3 linked regions of the Parasedimentitalea psychrophila genome follow. The protein of the gene in region 3 interacts with the protein of the main gene of each other region in a pairwise test. Links are inferred from orthologs where the notes say so. Each region holds a gene or a part of one and is shown on either strand. Other genes may lie near its edges.

Evidence for each region.
Region 1: the proteins of recO (region 3) and ssb interact in binary tests that used the Escherichia coli proteins (3 or more experiments, as listed by UniProt). The link is inferred for Parasedimentitalea psychrophila from one-to-one orthologs.
Region 2: the proteins of recO (region 3) and recR interact in binary tests that used the Escherichia coli proteins (3 or more experiments, as listed by UniProt). The link is inferred for Parasedimentitalea psychrophila from one-to-one orthologs.

The regions. Positions count from the first base shown.
Region 1 is NZ_CP127247.1:3,927,942-3,932,855, forward strand. The notes cover bases 285-3,066. They hold ssb (single-stranded DNA-binding protein), read right to left. Parts: upstream 2,062-3,066; coding sequence 1,507-2,061; downstream 285-1,506. Other genes in these bases: QPJ95_RS19055 (trimethylamine methyltransferase family protein), read right to left, coding at 285-1,164; QPJ95_RS19065 (lytic transglycosylase domain-containing protein), read left to right, coding at 2,306-2,890; QPJ95_RS19070 (hypothetical protein), read left to right, coding at 3,022-3,066. Outside these bases: more of QPJ95_RS19055, read right to left, coding at 1-284; more of QPJ95_RS19070, read left to right, coding at 3,067-3,396; QPJ95_RS19075 (tetratricopeptide repeat-containing sulfotransferase family protein), read left to right, coding at 3,685-4,914. UniProt on the Escherichia coli protein: Plays an important role in DNA replication, recombination and repair. Binds to ssDNA and to an array of partner proteins to recruit them to their sites of action during DNA metabolism. Acts as a sliding platform that migrates on DNA via reptation.
Region 2 is NZ_CP127247.1:2,038,149-2,043,261, forward strand. Bases 2,133-5,113 are described here. They hold recR (recombination mediator RecR), read right to left. Parts: upstream 3,931-5,113; coding sequence 3,334-3,930; downstream 2,133-3,333. Other genes in these bases: QPJ95_RS09860 (hypothetical protein), read left to right, coding at 2,171-3,037; QPJ95_RS09870 (TraB/GumN family protein), read right to left, coding at 3,927-4,994; QPJ95_RS09875 (YbaB/EbfC family nucleoid-associated protein), read right to left, coding at 5,006-5,113. In the rest of the region: QPJ95_RS09845 (DUF2189 domain-containing protein), read right to left, coding at 1-81; QPJ95_RS09850 (ribonuclease T2), read right to left, coding at 245-892; QPJ95_RS09855 (DUF1013 domain-containing protein), read left to right, coding at 1,024-1,797. UniProt on the Escherichia coli protein: May play a role in DNA repair. It seems to be involved in an RecBC-independent recombinational process of DNA repair. It may act with RecF and RecO.
Region 3 is NZ_CP127247.1:1,253,573-1,258,701, reverse strand. What follows is about bases 880-3,876. They hold recO (DNA repair protein RecO), read left to right. Parts: upstream 880-2,013; coding sequence 2,014-2,739; downstream 2,740-3,876. Other genes in these bases: QPJ95_RS06005 (acyl-CoA dehydrogenase family protein), read right to left, coding at 3,585-3,876; QPJ95_RS06010 (SGNH/GDSL hydrolase family protein), read right to left, coding at 2,758-3,438; QPJ95_RS06020 (hypothetical protein), read right to left, coding at 1,578-1,883; QPJ95_RS06025 (DUF1491 family protein), read left to right, coding at 1,248-1,577; era (GTPase Era), read left to right, coding at 880-1,121. In the rest of the region: rnc (ribonuclease III), read left to right, coding at 1-216; more of era, read left to right, coding at 216-879; more of QPJ95_RS06005, read right to left, coding at 3,877-5,129. UniProt on the Escherichia coli protein: Involved in DNA repair and RecF pathway recombination.

The sequences.
Region 1 (4,914 bases), 2.7 Mb from region 3 along the record:
AGCTTCATAGACCATGTTCAGACCGGACAGCCCCGCCATCACCGCCGAGCACATCTGCTCCCATCCGGCCTGCATATCCGGCAGTTTGGAATCGGCGGCCCCTGCCGCAGCACCTCCCGGCACGCCATAGAATGAGTGCATCTGAGCACAGCCTGCCGTCAGCAGCGCCTGTTCGCCCGAGCCGACGGACATAGCGCCTGTTCGCAGGTCGAGCCCAAATGGCCAGGTTCCAAAAATTGCCGGGGCACCGGGTTTGACGGCGTTGACATAGACCAGACCGGCCAGACATTCGGCGCAGGCCTGCACAATAGCGCCGGCAATGGTTGACGGTGCGGTAGCGCCTGCCATGCCCGCCGAAAGCAACAGAACAGGCATACCACCAAGGATGCATTTCTCCATGACTTCGCAGCTTTCGGTGGCGAACTTCATCGGCGGCACTACAAAACAATTGCTGTTCGACACAAAGGGCCGTTCACGCCATTTGTCTTCGCCTCCGGCCATCATGTGCAGCATTTCAAGGCCGTCATCGACAAAATCGGGTTCGCTGAATGAAACGCCTATGTGTTTGGTGGTGCCGGCTGCGCTGGCATAGATGGAATTCAGGTCCATCTCACGATTGTCGGCGATGTCACGGCAGACCATTGGCCGCTGGAGAAAGTGAATATTGTTCAACTGGTCTGCAATGCGTGCCGCGTCATGCAGGTCTTGCACCGTAGAATGGCGGTATTCACGGCCGTGGACATCGACCATGCTCACGGCGGCGCCTGCGGTGCCGTAGTGGACCCGGTTGCCCGACAGCTCCAGATCAGTTTTGCCATCGCGGCTGAACAGGGTGATCGAGCGATTGGCCTTGGCGATGGTGTCTTCGACCAAAGCCCGCGGAAAGCGGATGCGGCCGTCATCTCCCAGGATGCAGCCTGCGCCGACCAAGTAGTCAATGCCGCTTTGCGGCGCATCGGCAAGACCGATATTTTCCAGTGCGTCCAAGACAGAACTATGGATGCGTTCCATATCTTGCTGGGTGAGCGGCTTGAGTGTGCCGCCTTCCATGCCTGGATGTATGGAGCGAAGATGCTCGGGAACCGGTGCTGCACGGGCGGCGCGACGCGCGGCGCGACCTCCGCTGCGGGCGACGCGGGCGGTGGGGTTGGTTGGTTTGTTCATGGTAAAGCCTGTTATTTCAAATGGATCTGAAGGGGTGTCAGATCCAAACAGGACGGCCCCTGGCAGCAAGCCCACGCGCCGCACCAATAGTGCGGCAGATTAGGCTGACAAAACATTGTTCCCTTTGCATGGTCTCTCCTCTCCCGTTGACATCAGAATGCCCCGGTCAGAATCGGAAACTGTTCTGTTTGCGACCAAGATGAAATTTGCGACAATAATTTCATGGGGGCCGGCTTGGTGGTCAGGTTAGAGACTTGCGCAGCAAAAAAGGGCCGACAAATGCCAGCCCTTTGTTGTGATTGGTGAAACCGATAAAAGTTTACCAATGAAATATGGTCAATCTTAGAACGGGATTTCGTCGTCATCAATGTTATGGGACGCACCGCTTTGCGCGCCGCCGCCGCCAAAGTTGCCGCCGCCGCCTTGCGATCCGCCGCCTTGCGAGCCGCTGTCATACGAACTGCCACCGCCGCCGCCGCCATAGTTGCCACCGCCGCCACCACCACCGTAGTTGCCGCCGCCTCCACCTTGATCGCCGCCTTCACCGCGACCATCCAACATGGTCAGCGTTGAGCCAAAGCCCTGCAGCACGACCTCGGTTGAATAGCGGTCAGCACCGGATTGGTCCTGCCATTTGCGCGTTTGCAGCGCACCTTCGATGTAGACCTTGGAGCCTTTGCGCAGATATTGCTCGGCGACCCGAACCAGACCTTCGCTGAAGATGGCGACCGAGTGCCATTCGGTTTTTTCGCGCCGCTCTCCGGTGCTGCGGTCTTTCCAGTTTTCCGAGGTGGCAATGCGCAGGTTGCACACCTTGCCGCCGTTCTGAAAGCTGCGCACCTCGGGGTCGCGGCCCAGGTTGCCGATGAGAATGACTTTGTTGACTGAGCCGGCCATGGGGCGTGTCCTTATTGCTGTCTATATTTGTGGTGGTGCGAATCTGACGGCACCTCTTGATATGACACCGTACAGTCCGAGCCCGGCTGATAAAAGCAGGCATCTGTGGATGAAATGGGTGTTTGTTCACTGGCGCCTGTTGGTCATGATCCTGACACCGGCAAGGTTCTGCTGGTATGCTTTCATTTTAAGTCAGAGTCTATATATTGCGCCGAGGTTAGGGGACAGGGCAGGGTAATTTGATATGCGCAAGCTGGCTATTGGCATGGTTATTGCAGGTTTATCGGCTGGCCCGGTTGCTGCGGCGGATATTTTTGGCACAAAGAGCCAGCGGAGCCTGTTTGCATCGCATACCCGCGTTCTGGATGGTCGGGCGGCGGGACAGTACAATAACTCGGTCCGTTTAAAGCCACCCAGTATCTATACGCCCAGTAAATGGGGCCACTTACCCTATAGCGGTAACTATCGGGGGGAATACCTTGATATGGCTCGCTCTGCCGCGCGACAGCACGGGGTACCCGAAGATCTGTTTCTGCGATTGGTGCAGCAGGAAAGCAACTGGAACCCCAATGCAAAGTCTCACAAGGGCGCGTTGGGGCTTGCGCAGCTGATGCCCGCCACTGCCCGGTCTTTGGGCGTTGACCCTCAAAAACCCCAGCAAAACCTAGAAGGTGGCGCCCGGTATCTGGCCAGGCAATACCGCAAATTCGGCACCTGGAAACTGGCTCTGGCGGCCTATAACGCAGGACCACAAGCGGTTGAAAAGCATGGCGGAATCCCGCCGTACCGAGAGACCCAAAACTACGTGAAAAAAATCTGGGGCAGCTGATTTACAGCCTGTTTCCCGCGTCGGCGTTAACGCGACCTTAAGGCTGGCTTAATGCCGCGTTAACGCCCTTCTCGGGGCATTAATTTGCCTTAATCTTGGTTAATTTTGACTTAAGTTTTGGAGGACATGTCTTGATTGCCAAGAGCTTTAACCAACGTCTTGATCGTATGCAGTGGCACCCCACTGCGGTGCCGACCCGTGAAATCGTAGATGGAATTCTGGGGCAACGTCCCGCTGTCGATCTGCGCGGTGTTGGATTGACCCTGCTTGGCGCGATCTTGGGCATTCTGATTGGTGTTGGTCTCAAGGGCATGGTGATGCCGGGAACATTGTGGGGGCCCAGCAGTGGTCTGCTTGGAGTTCTGGTTGGAACGATGTGCATTGCCGGCTTTGTATTGTCCCTGCCGATGGCAGCTTTGGGGGCGGTCTGGCATCAGCGCAGACCTTGGCTTCTGCCCGTGTCGGCGATGAACCTGCTGATGATCGTGGTGATCTTGTTAAGCTGATTCAAACAGCGCCAAAGGGCCTGTTTCAGGCGCTTGCAGGCCATGGCAACCCTTGTGAGGGATGAATGCAAAACGACATATAATCAATGCATTGTCTGCCATATGAGAGGCTGTCGCCGCCGAACCGTCAGTTCATCACGCGATCTTGGCACGCTGTTGTTGATGGACCGAACCCGGTCAGGTCGAGCTGGAATTTGGCAGTCCGTAAACTCACCGAGGCATGCGTTTACGTCGTATTCATTTTGGTTCGCTAATGTGAGTGATCTTTTCGACCTTGTGGGACAACACATGTCAAATTCAGCTCAACTCGACATTTCGGACCGTGACATGGCCGCACAGTCCAGCCGCCAGATTCTAAAGACCGCTGATCATCTCATGGAGAGACGTCAGTACAGAATGGCCCTGGCTGGACTACTACCGCTGATGCAAGAGAGCAGCCTTGATGTCGCTGTACTGGACAGAACAGCCAGCTGTTACTTTCAGTTAGGTGATTGTCAAGCAGCCATTTCCCTGGTTGAGGTCCTAATCCAACTCAGGCCAGACCTGACGGCTGGGTGGGGGAAATTGGCTGCTATGAAGCACTCGCTTGGTGATAAACAGGGTGCAATTGAAGGATACCGTAAGGTATTGAAGGAAGATAAAAATTCTGTTTTTGCATTGGCTGCTTTGAATCGTTTAGACCCTTTTAGGCGCGATGGTCAAAAAGCATCTAGATTGCGAAAGCTATCAAAGTCACCAAAGTCACCAAAGTTGTCAAACGCAGAACGCTCCGCAGTTTTTAGTGCACTTGGGCAAATCGAACACGCCTCCAACCGCCCGAACTCTGCGTTTCGGTTCTTTGCCAAGGCTAAGGCCGCCCAAAAAGCGGACTATTCTCCTGAAGTGATGGAGCAACTGGTAGACGGTCAGATTGAGAAATTCAGGAAAAACACCACGACAGAGTGTCATCGCGATGGCCCGCGTATCGTGTTTGTCATGGGGATGCCAAGATCCGGAACGACCTTAGTCGAGACTATTCTCGCTCGACACTCAATAGTCGGGACTGCCGGCGAAAGCACCGCTTTGTCGAAAACGCTTCAAGTTGTTCGCCAGCACATAAAGGACACCCAGCGAGGGGCAGATGTCTGGGATTGGTTTGGTCAGTTGTCCGAGCAGGAGATCGCCATATTTCGGCAGAGTTATTATGGGTTTCTTTCGCAGGGCACGACCGTATCCAATGATGTCATTGTCGACAAAATGCCGGGTAATTCCCTGCACCTGGGTTTAGCGCATATGCTGCTGCCAAATGCCAAGTTTATATTTATGTCGCGGCATCCATTGGATGTCGGCCTGTCGAATTTTTCGACCATCTTTGGCACCGGAAATCAGTTTTCCAGCCGACTTGATTGGATTGGCCAGACGACACGTTCGGTGTATCGATCAATTGAAGACTACAAACAAAAATTGCCCGATCAGCTCCGCATCCAATCTTATCAAGGGCTGGTGACCAATCCAGAAATCCAGATCAGGGCTCTGTTA
Region 2 (5,113 bases), 790 kb from region 3 along the record:
GACCGAGGCCGAGATGTGATGGCTGGTTGTTTCTGCGTGCTGAAACAACCAGCTGAGTGGATTGCCAATTGTTTTTGCCATGAGCGGGCTCCTTTCACTATCCATGACGAAGGGTGCCGTCTGGGCAGTTGCCGGGCGCGGCACTTAAGGTGACTCTAGCACAATTGGCGCGAATGTCCTTCACAGTGTTGCGACGGGCGGCAGCCCTTGCCGCCTTATTTATGAAATAGCCCTGTTGGGGGCGCTACCGCACTGGCGCCAAGCGGGCGTTTTTCAGGCGGCAGTCGCGGATCACATCGCGGCCGCAGGGCACTGGGGTCAGGTCCTTTGACAGGCAGACCCGGGCTTCCTGGATATAACCATCACGGCAGGTCACGGTCAGCATGTCCTTTCCAAGAAATGGATTGGCCTGCAGAAAGGCCGTCTCGACCAGTGCGGCGGGCAGGGTTATGCCCTTGTCCAGCTTGCGAAATACGGCGGGACGGCTGATGGAGGCGTAGGCTTGGCGCATCAGCGCATAATAGTGCTGCGCCGACAGGCCCGAACAGGTGCCGTGTTTCTTCCACTGGTGCCAGGCCAGACCGGCGCTGCCCATGATGCCGCTCATTTCGGCGCTCATCTGGCGCGATGGCGGGGCGACCGAGCTGTGGCAGTATGACGGCCAGCCACGGTGAAACTGCGGCCATAGGCCGTGCAGGGTCCAGCCGTAATCGTGGCGGCTGTCGCATTGGTCAGAACCGCGGGCGTCGCCCTCCAGCGCGCACCAATTGGGCGACCAGCTGAGGGCCAGCACGTAATAGTCGAACTCTCCCGCCGTTTCCCCGTCAGCGTTGGCGGCGCCGATGTTCAGGGCCCAAAGGGCAAAACCAACGGTCAAAATGATGCTGCGCATTCGGCTCTTCCCAAATTGAAACATCCCGACTATATAGGGTTCAAATTCCCCGACAATGGAAACCAGACCCCTAAGGCGGGGCAGCCTATTTCAGGCGGCGGGGAAGATGTGTTGTAAATGGAGATGAGCACATGGCAAAACCGTTGATGGCAAAAGCAACCGCTGTGTGGCTGGTGGACAATACCACCATCAGCTTTAAACAGATTGCGGACTTTGTTGATCTGCACGAGCTGGAAGTCCAGGGCATCGCTGATGGCGACGTGGCCCAGGGGGTGAAAGGGTTTGACCCGGTCGCCAACAATCAGCTGACCCAGGAAGAGATCGCGGCGGCTGAAGCCAGCCCGATGCACAAGCTGAAGCTTAAATTCTATGCGGCGGCTGCGGGCGAGGAAAAACGCCGTGGTCCGCGGTATACACCGCTGTCCAAGCGGCAGGACCGTCCGGCCTCGATCTATTGGCTGGTCAAGTTCCACCCGGAGCTGGCGGACAGCCAGATTTCCAAGCTGGTGGGCACCACCAAGCCGACGATCCAGGCGATCCGCGAGCGGACCCACTGGAATATCGCCAACATCCAGCCAATCGATCCGGTTGCACTGGGCCTGTGTAAGCAGTCCGAGTTGGACCAGGCGGTGCAAAAGGCGGCTGCCAAGAAAGCTGCCGAGGGCGGCGTGATGAGCGACGACGAGCGTCGTAAGCTGGTCAGCACCGAACAGTCGCTGGAAATGGACGCCGAGCCCAAGATGGCAAGCGGCATGGAGGGTCTGGCGACCTTTACGCTGGGCGGTCTTGATCGTGCGCCGAAGAGAGAAGCGCCGGTGGATGCTGACAGCTTCTTTAACCTGCCGGCCGGCGGTGGCGACGGCGATGACGACGACGATGATGACAGCGACGACCCACGCGGCTGATCCTGTTTGAGCTTTTGTAGAGACCCGGCCTTGTGTCCCGGTTTGTTACTATACCTGTTGCAGGCCTTCCGTTCTTCGGAAGGCCTGTTTCGTTTGATAGGCTGGATTTTGTGTTTCGGTAGCCACGAACAGCGTGCTGATGAATAATTCTTGGTGGGGCTTTCCACTGGTTGCCTTCGGTTGGTTTCTAATAAGTTAAGTGTTTGAGGGTGGGGTGAAGAATCGGTCTAATGTGACCATCACAGCGAAGGGAAAGCTAACGCCCGTATTGCAAGGTTCCTCGGCGTCGTGACTGTTTGCTAAATTGGGGTTAACAAAAATCCGTTGGCAAAGGGACATACAAAAAAGAGATTCTGAATACGGGAAAGTGCATATGAAGCAAATCGACTTACTGTCGCTCTCTGATCTGGACCAGCCAATTGTAGAGCAACTTGCCGTCCGAGCAATTGAATTAGGCGCGTGCTGGATATCGCGGAACATGCCGCAGACACTTAGTGGAGCTAGGGTTGGCTCTATCGCGGAGTTACCTGGATGGCGCAACCCGACGGCGCTTGCACTTGGGGTCGCAGCGATGGGTGGCATCAACGTGAATGTGACGGCAAAGCTTGAAGGCGCCGAGACCATAGAAGATTTGGCGGGTTACATGGACAATTGGTTTGATCTAATGGCAATTCGAACGCCAAGTTTGCCCCGCCTTCGCGCCTTTGCAGACGCGCTTGATGCACCTGTCATGAACCTTCGCACGAACGATAATCATCCGTGCGAAGTACTTGGCGATCTCGCTTTTGTTCTGTCCCAAAGAGGGTCTTGGGATGGTTTGCGGGTCGCAGTGGTCGGACCGGCGGGTAACATAGCCCGCTCCTGGTTCGAAGCGGCTGAAACTCTTTCGATCGAAGTTGTTCAGGTCGCCCCGCCAAGCTTGTTATTTTCTGCTGCTGATTGTGGCGCGCGTCGGCGTACGGCAGACGATCCGCGCGTGATCGAGGATGCTGACCTTATCGTTACAGACTGTTGGCCATCAGCCCCAAGCCGCGAAGAAAGAGACGCGCTCCCGTCTTTCCGCATCACGGCTGTTTTGCTAGATAGGTGCCGCCCTGATGTGTTCTTCATCCCATGTCCACCAGTGACACGCGGAGAGGAGGTTGCGGCGGATGCGATGCGCCATCAACGGTGCCTCGCGACATCAGCAAAGGCATTTCTGATGCATGCACAGAATGCATTTGTAGAAAGTGTGCTTTGATAAGCTGGTAAATGCGTGCTTGCATGTTCCGACAACACTGCTTGAAACGGACGCTATTACCGCGAGAGCGGTTTTGTCCTTGTCTACAGATTAGATCGTGGGACTCATTTCAGCGAAGGGCCGTAAACCATCCTGCACACAGTAACCTGCCTGCTTCGGTATTGCTCACGGGGGGGGGCAAAGTGAACCAATAGTGCCTTGCAGCAGGATCAGGAAAAACCGCTGCGCTGACTTGGTGGTGGGGGTATTGTTTTTGGTATTGGGCTGGTCCGGTGCCGTTACTTCTAAAATTTGGCTCAGATCTCTTTGCGGGCCCGCAGGGCGGCGGTGATGGTGCCGTCGTCCAGATAATCCAGCTCGCCGCCAATTGGTACGCCTTGCGCCAGAGTGGTCAGTTTGACCTGCCCCTGCAGCTGGTCGGCGATGTAATGGGCGGTGGTCTGGCCGTCGATGGTGACATTCAGCGCCAGGATCACCTCGTTGATGGCCTCGGCTGTGACCCGGTCGGCCAGACGCGGAATGCGCAGCTCTTCGGGGCCGATGGCATCCAGAGCGGACAGGGTGCCGCCCAGCACGTGATAGCGGCCTTTGAACACGGCCGCGCGTTCCATCGCCCAGAGATCGCCAACGTCCTCGACCACGCAGAGTTCACCATTGGCGCGGTTCTCGTCGAGACAGATATCGCAGATTTCAGAGGTGCCGACATTGCCGCAGTTCAGACATTCGCGGGCGCTGATGGCGACCTGGCTCATCGAATCGGCCAATGGGGTCAGCAACAGGGCGCGCTTGCGGATCAGGTGCAGCACCGCCCGTCGGGCCGAGCGCGGGCCCAGGCCGGGCAGTTTGGCCATCAGCGCAATCAGGATTTCAATATCGTCGGTGGATTCGCTCATTTCACTGTCACTCCGACTGGGACGTCCGGTACCTCGCCGGGCAGGGGAATGCGAGAGACGGTATATCCCGCCTGCCGCAGCAGTTCGATCATGCCTTGTTCGCCGGGCAAATGGAATGATCCGATTGCCATGAACACACCGCCGTGCTGCAGCTCGGGCAGGGCGGTTTGCAGAAAGGTCTTATTGCGCTGGGTCAGCAGGAAGTGGTCGGCGCGTTGCAGATAGAGCGCGGCCAGGTCCGGCCCGTAGATGCGGGCCAGGGTGGACCTCTGCCATGCCCGTCCCAGGGCCAATTCCCCCTGCAGATACAGCGCAAAGCCAGTCGCCCGGTTGGCTGCGGCCAATGGGTCCAGATAGCCGCCATAGACCGCCAGAAGGGCTAGGGTGGTGTCCTGGTTGAGCGGATCTTTCAGGTGGTCGGTCAGCGCATCCGGAGATTCGAGGCCCAGAATGCGGCTGCCGCCAATCAGGCCGAGCGTTTGGATCAGACTATCCTGATCGGGCACCACGCCCGCCGAAAAATCGTCGCAGGGGTCAGACAACAGGGTTTCGACGATAAAAGGCAAGGTAAGGTAATCCGCCGCCTCTCGGCCCCAACCCAAGCCGTCAAGACGGCTGCGAATCCAATCGACAATCAGCGGATCCAAGCCAGAGTCGTCAAAACTGTAGGTGCTGTTTTTCGGGCGGAACAGTTCTTTTTCCTGATGATCCTCAACCGCCTGGCGAGAGGCAAACACCGGGTCAAATTCCAGCGCCACGATGCGGGCGCCGGAAATCCGCTGTTGCACGATGACCGGCAGATCCAGGATCAGCGGATCATTCGAATGCACGGTGCCCCACAGGTGCGACACCGCGCCACCAGGGGACTGGACGCGCCAGAACCGGCCTTTGGGGTTGGGTATTTTGGCGGCATCAGCCCGCAGTTGGGCGAGCAGCGCATCCGGCAGGGCCTGCGGGTCAATCTCGGCCGAGACAACCTCGCAGGTCTCACGTGTCGCCCAAGCCTGGGCCTGCAAGGTGGCAGGCATCAGCATCGCCAGGGCGAACAACAGAGGTTTCAACATCGGGATCAGCCTCAGAACGGCAGCTTGACGTCCTTGGGCAGGCCCATGCTTTCGGTCAGTCGCGCCATTTCTTCCTGTGCCTTTTCCGTGGCCTTGGCCTGAGCATCTTTGACCGCCGC
Region 3 (5,129 bases):
GATGCCAAGACCTCGCTGCAAGAACTGGTTCAGGCCAAGGGGGAGACGCCTCCTGCCTATCAGCTGGTGTCGCGCACCGGGCCAGATCATCAGCCGGTGTTTACCATTATGGTACGGCTGAACGACGGGGCCGAGGCGCAAGCCACGGCTGGATCAAAACGACAGGCCGAACAGGCCGCAGCCACTGCGCTGCTAAGTAAACTGGAGCAAAAATAATGAGTACTCGTGCCGGATTTGTGGCTCTGATTGGTGAACCAAACGCAGGCAAGTCGACGCTGCTGAACCGCATGGTCGGGGCCAAGGTTTCGATCGTCACCCATAAGGTGCAGACCACCCGCGCGCGCATTCGTGGCGTGGCGATGGACGGTCAAAACCAGATCGTGTTTGTCGATACGCCGGGCCTGTTTGCACCGCGCCGCCGGTTGGACCGCGCCATGGTTGCGGCCGCCTGGGGCGGCGCTGCGGATGCGGATGTGATCGTGCTGATGGTCGAGGCCCACCGGGGCGTCACCGAGGGGGTGGAGAAGATCCTGGAAGGCCTGGCCGAGATTGGCAAGGGCCGCACTGTGACGCTGGCCATCAACAAGATCGACAAGGTTCCGACCGAAAAACTGTTGGGTCTGGCGCAGAAGCTGAACGAGAGCTACGATTTTTCCGAGACCTTTATGATTTCGGCGGAAAAAGGTCATGGGGTTGAGGATCTGCGCAGCTGGTTGGGGGCTAAGGTGCCCGAAGGTCCGTGGCTGTATCCCGAGGATCAGATTGCCGATCTGCCACTGCGGATGATTGCCGCTGAGATGACCCGAGAAAAGCTGACGCTGCGGCTGCATCAGGAATTGCCCTATCAGATGACGGTCGAGACCGAAGGCTGGGAAGATCGCAAGGACGGCTCGGTCAAGATTGATCAGGTGGTCTATGTGGTGCGTGACGGCCACAAGGGCATTGTGCTGGGCAAGGGGGGCGAGACCATCAAAGCTATTGGTCAGGCCTCCCGGACCGAGCTGACGGAGTTCCTAGACCGCAAGGTTCACCTGTTCCTGCAGGTCAAAGTGCGGCCGAACTGGCAGGACGAGTCCGAGCGTTATTCGCAGATGGGGCTGGACTTTAAGGACGGCAACTAGGGCCTTGATTAACGCGGGCGCATCAAGATCGGTGGCCGCCGGGGCGAGTGGTGGTTCTTTTTGCTATCGATCACGCCCGGCGGCATCGCCGGGCCGAGTCCGGCCCTGTGTTGCGGGATCTGCACCATGACCCGTCTGACAGCCGAATTCTGGGTGCAGGCCTATCTGACGCGGCTCAGGCTGCAGGGAATTCCGGGTTTTGTGGTGGCCCATGGCGATGACACGGCCGGCACGGTCCTGGTCAAGCTGAACACGTTGGACGGTCAGGCGATTGCGTTTCAGCGCTCCTATGATTTGATGAGCAATGAACGCCGATGGATCGAACTGGTCAGCGGCGATGAGCGCGAGGTGGATGTCTCGGTGCGCAAGCAACAGGATTTCGACCCCGATCTATGGGTGATCGAGGTCGAGGATCGCCAAGGCCGTCATCTGTTGGATGAACCGGGGCTGGCGTAGCTACCAGCCGCTGCTTTTGAACGCGATGTCATGTGCCGTGGCTGATGGTGCGCCACTGGCAAACCCCCGAATGTGTCCGGCGAAGGTTTTGAAATACTCTTGCGCCTGAAGGTGGGCCAGGGTTTCACCCTTGTCCCAGCGGCCCCAGTGAACCCGGGTTTGCTTGTCGTCGGCGATCGCCACCTGATAGATGAACTTGCCCGCAATCACCGGATCATTGTTGATGGCGGTGATGAAATCGGAGACGGCGCTTTGCCAAGGGGCCTCGGCGCCGCTGTATTTGTAAGTGATGGTGATGCCGCGCATTGTGGGAGTCCTTTGATTAACGGATGTGTTAATTAGAGGTAGGCAATGGGCTGGAGCAATCAAGGGCCAGCTTGCGGATTGGCGGCGGTTGCGGTCTGGTGCTTGCCACAGACCCAAGGGAGGACAGCCATTGGAGTGGCTTGATCACGGCATCTTGCTCAGCCTGCGCCGCCATGGCGAAAGCTCGGCGATTATTGATGTCTTTACCAAGGAACACGGTCGTCACGCGGGCGTGGTGCGGGGGGGGACCAGCCGCAGGCAGGCACCGGTGTTGCAACCCGGCGCGCAGCTGGACCTGATCTGGCGGGCCCGGCTGGAGGATCATCTGGGGCATTATCAGGCCGAGCTTTTGCGCAGTCGGGCAGCGGCGGCGCTGTCGGGGCGGTTGGCGCTGGCCGGGCTGAATGCAGTGACGGGTTTGCTGTCCTTTTGCCTGCCGGAGCGCGCCCCACATGCCAGTCTCTATGCCAAATCCGAACAGTTGCTGGACCTGCTGGAGCATGAAGAACTGTGGCCGCTGGCCTATCTGCACTGGGAGATGACACTGCTGGAGGAGATGGGGTTTGGTCTGGACCTTTCCGCCTGCGCGGTGACCGGGGCGAGTCGAGGGCTGATTTATGTCTCACCAAAATCCGGTCGGGCGGTGTCGGCTGAGGGGGCCGGTGACTGGGCCAGCCGGTTGCTGCCACTGCCACCGGTGCTGCTGGGGGAGGGCGAGGCCGACGACGCCGAGATCGAACAGGGGCTGCGCACCACCGGGTTTTTTCTTGAAGCCCGGCTGGCCCCGTCGCTGGGCCGTCACCCATTGCCCGAGGCGCGGGGGCGTTTTGTCGATGCCTTTACCCGGCGGCGGTAACGATCATTTGGGGCCACGTCACTGGCTCTGAATGATCTGTGCGATTCTGGTGCCAATGGCGCTGCTGGCCTTGACCGAGGGGTGGATCATGTCCACCGCGTGATATGAGCGATCGCCATGCGGAACCAGATCGCGCAGCGACAGAAAGTAGATATCGTTGTCGAGGTCGGCCAGCCGGGCAACCCGCTGCTCTAGAATGTCGCCCTCGCTGCGGCAGTGCTCAATCGCCGAGCCGACACCGGGGCTGCGCAGGTATCCGACATAGATGATCCGTGCTCCGGTTTGGCGAAGCTGCGACAGCATGCCGGGAATGGCGCCCTTGCGACCGTCGTCCGAGACCAGTTTGTCCAGTTTGCGATCACAGGCGAAACAACCACAGCCCAGCAACAGATCGTTGCCGCCTCCGTTGACAATGATCCAGTCCCAGTCGCCGGGCCTATACTGTTTGCGGATGTTCAGACCGGCGCTGCCTGAAATCGGCAGGTTATAGATCACCCGCGCGGCAGACACAGAGCGATCCTCCACCGGTTCCCCCAGGGTATCGGCCACCATATCGGGGATCGACTGGCCGCTGTTGCTGTTCCAGGCCATCAGCGAATCGCCCATCGCCAGAATACGGCTGGGCTGATCCTTGGGGATGGCCCCGGAACAGCCAGTTATGAGGGCCGTCACGGCAAGCAGGTGGGCAAGAAATCGCATGAGCTCTTATAGCGAGAATACCGGGCCAAGATACCACATCAGGCGGAAACAGTCTCTTTCCAGGCAGGGCCTATCCGGCGGGCAAAGAAACGCCCGGCACAGTGGCCGGGCAGGTATGGGGAAGCCCCGGGGAAGTGAAACGACGGTCAGGCCAGCAGGCGGCGGGCGATAACCTGCGCCTGAATTTCGGCGGCGCCTTCAAAGATGTTGAGAATGCGGGCATCACAGAGCACACGGCTGATTTTATACTCCATGGCAAAGCCGTTGCCGCCGTGGATCTGCAACCCGTTGTCCGCCGCCGCCCAGGCGACGCGGGCGCCCAGCAGTTTGGCCATGCCAGCCTCCAGATCGCAGCGATGGCCGTTGTCCTTTTCCCAGGCCGAGAAATAGGTCAGCTGGCGCGCGATCATGATTTCCACCGCCATCATCGCCAGTTTGCCCGACACCCGGGGGAATTCGATCAGTGATTTACCAAATTGCTTGCGGTCCTGAGCGTATTGGGTGGCAAGATCCAGCGCCGATTGCGCCACGCCAATGGCACGGGCGGCGGTCTGGATGCGGGCGGACTCAAAGGTCTCCATCAATTGCTTGAAGCCCTTGCCCTCAGCCCCGCCCAGCAGGTTTTCACCTTTGACCTGAAAGCCGTCGAAGGCCAGTTCGTATTCCTTCATGCCGCGATAGCCCAGCACCTCAATCTCGCCGCCACTCATGCCCTCGGTGGGGAAAGGGGCGTCGACAGTGCCGGGGGTCTTTTCCGCCAGGAACATCGACAGCCCACGATGGTCGGTCGAGTCGGGGTCGGTGCGGGCCAGCAGGGTCATCACATGGGTGCGGGCCGCATGGGTGATCCAGGTCTTGTTGCCGGTGATCTGGTAGTCGCCACTGGCGTCCTTGACGGCGCGGGTGCGCAAGGCGCCAAGGTCAGAGCCGGTGTTGGGTTCTGTGAAAACGGCGGTCGGCAGGATCTCGGCGCTGGCGATCTTGGGCAGCCAGTTTGCTTTCTGCGCGTCAGTGCCACCGCAGATGATCAGCTCGGCCGCGATTTCCGAGCGGGTGCCCAGCGAGCCAACCCCGATATAGCCGCGCGACAGCTCCTCGGAGACCACCACCATCGAGGCCTTGGATAGGCCAAAGCCGCCGAATTCCTCGGGGATGGTGAGGCCAAAGACCCCCATTTCGGCCAGCGCGTCGATGATCTCCATCGGGATCAGCTCGTCCTTAAGGTGCCAGTCATGGGCATGCGGTTCGACCCGCTCGACCGAGAACCGGCGGAACTGTTCGCGGATCATCTCCAGCTCGTCGTCCAGCCCGGTGGCGCCGGTGGTCAGATTGGCGGATTGCTGCTGCATCAGCTCGACCAGACGGCTGCGGGCGGCCTGGGTGTTGCTGGTCTGGGTCAGAGTTATCACCGCAGGCTGCATCAGCGCGCTCAGGTGGTCGGGGCCAAGCCCCATGTCCTGCAGGCGGACAACCTCGCCCTGGTTCATCTGAATGCCGCCGTGGATCTGGTTGAGGTATTCCCCAAAGCCGATCTGCAGGATCAGCTGCTCCACCTCGCCGAATTTTCCATCATCCTGCAGGCGTTCGGCCCATTTCTGCATCTGCACAAGGCTTTGCTGATAGGTGGCCAGCCAGGCCAGCCCATGCGCCGCGGTTTGGTTCTGTTCGATCAACCGCCCCGAGACACGACC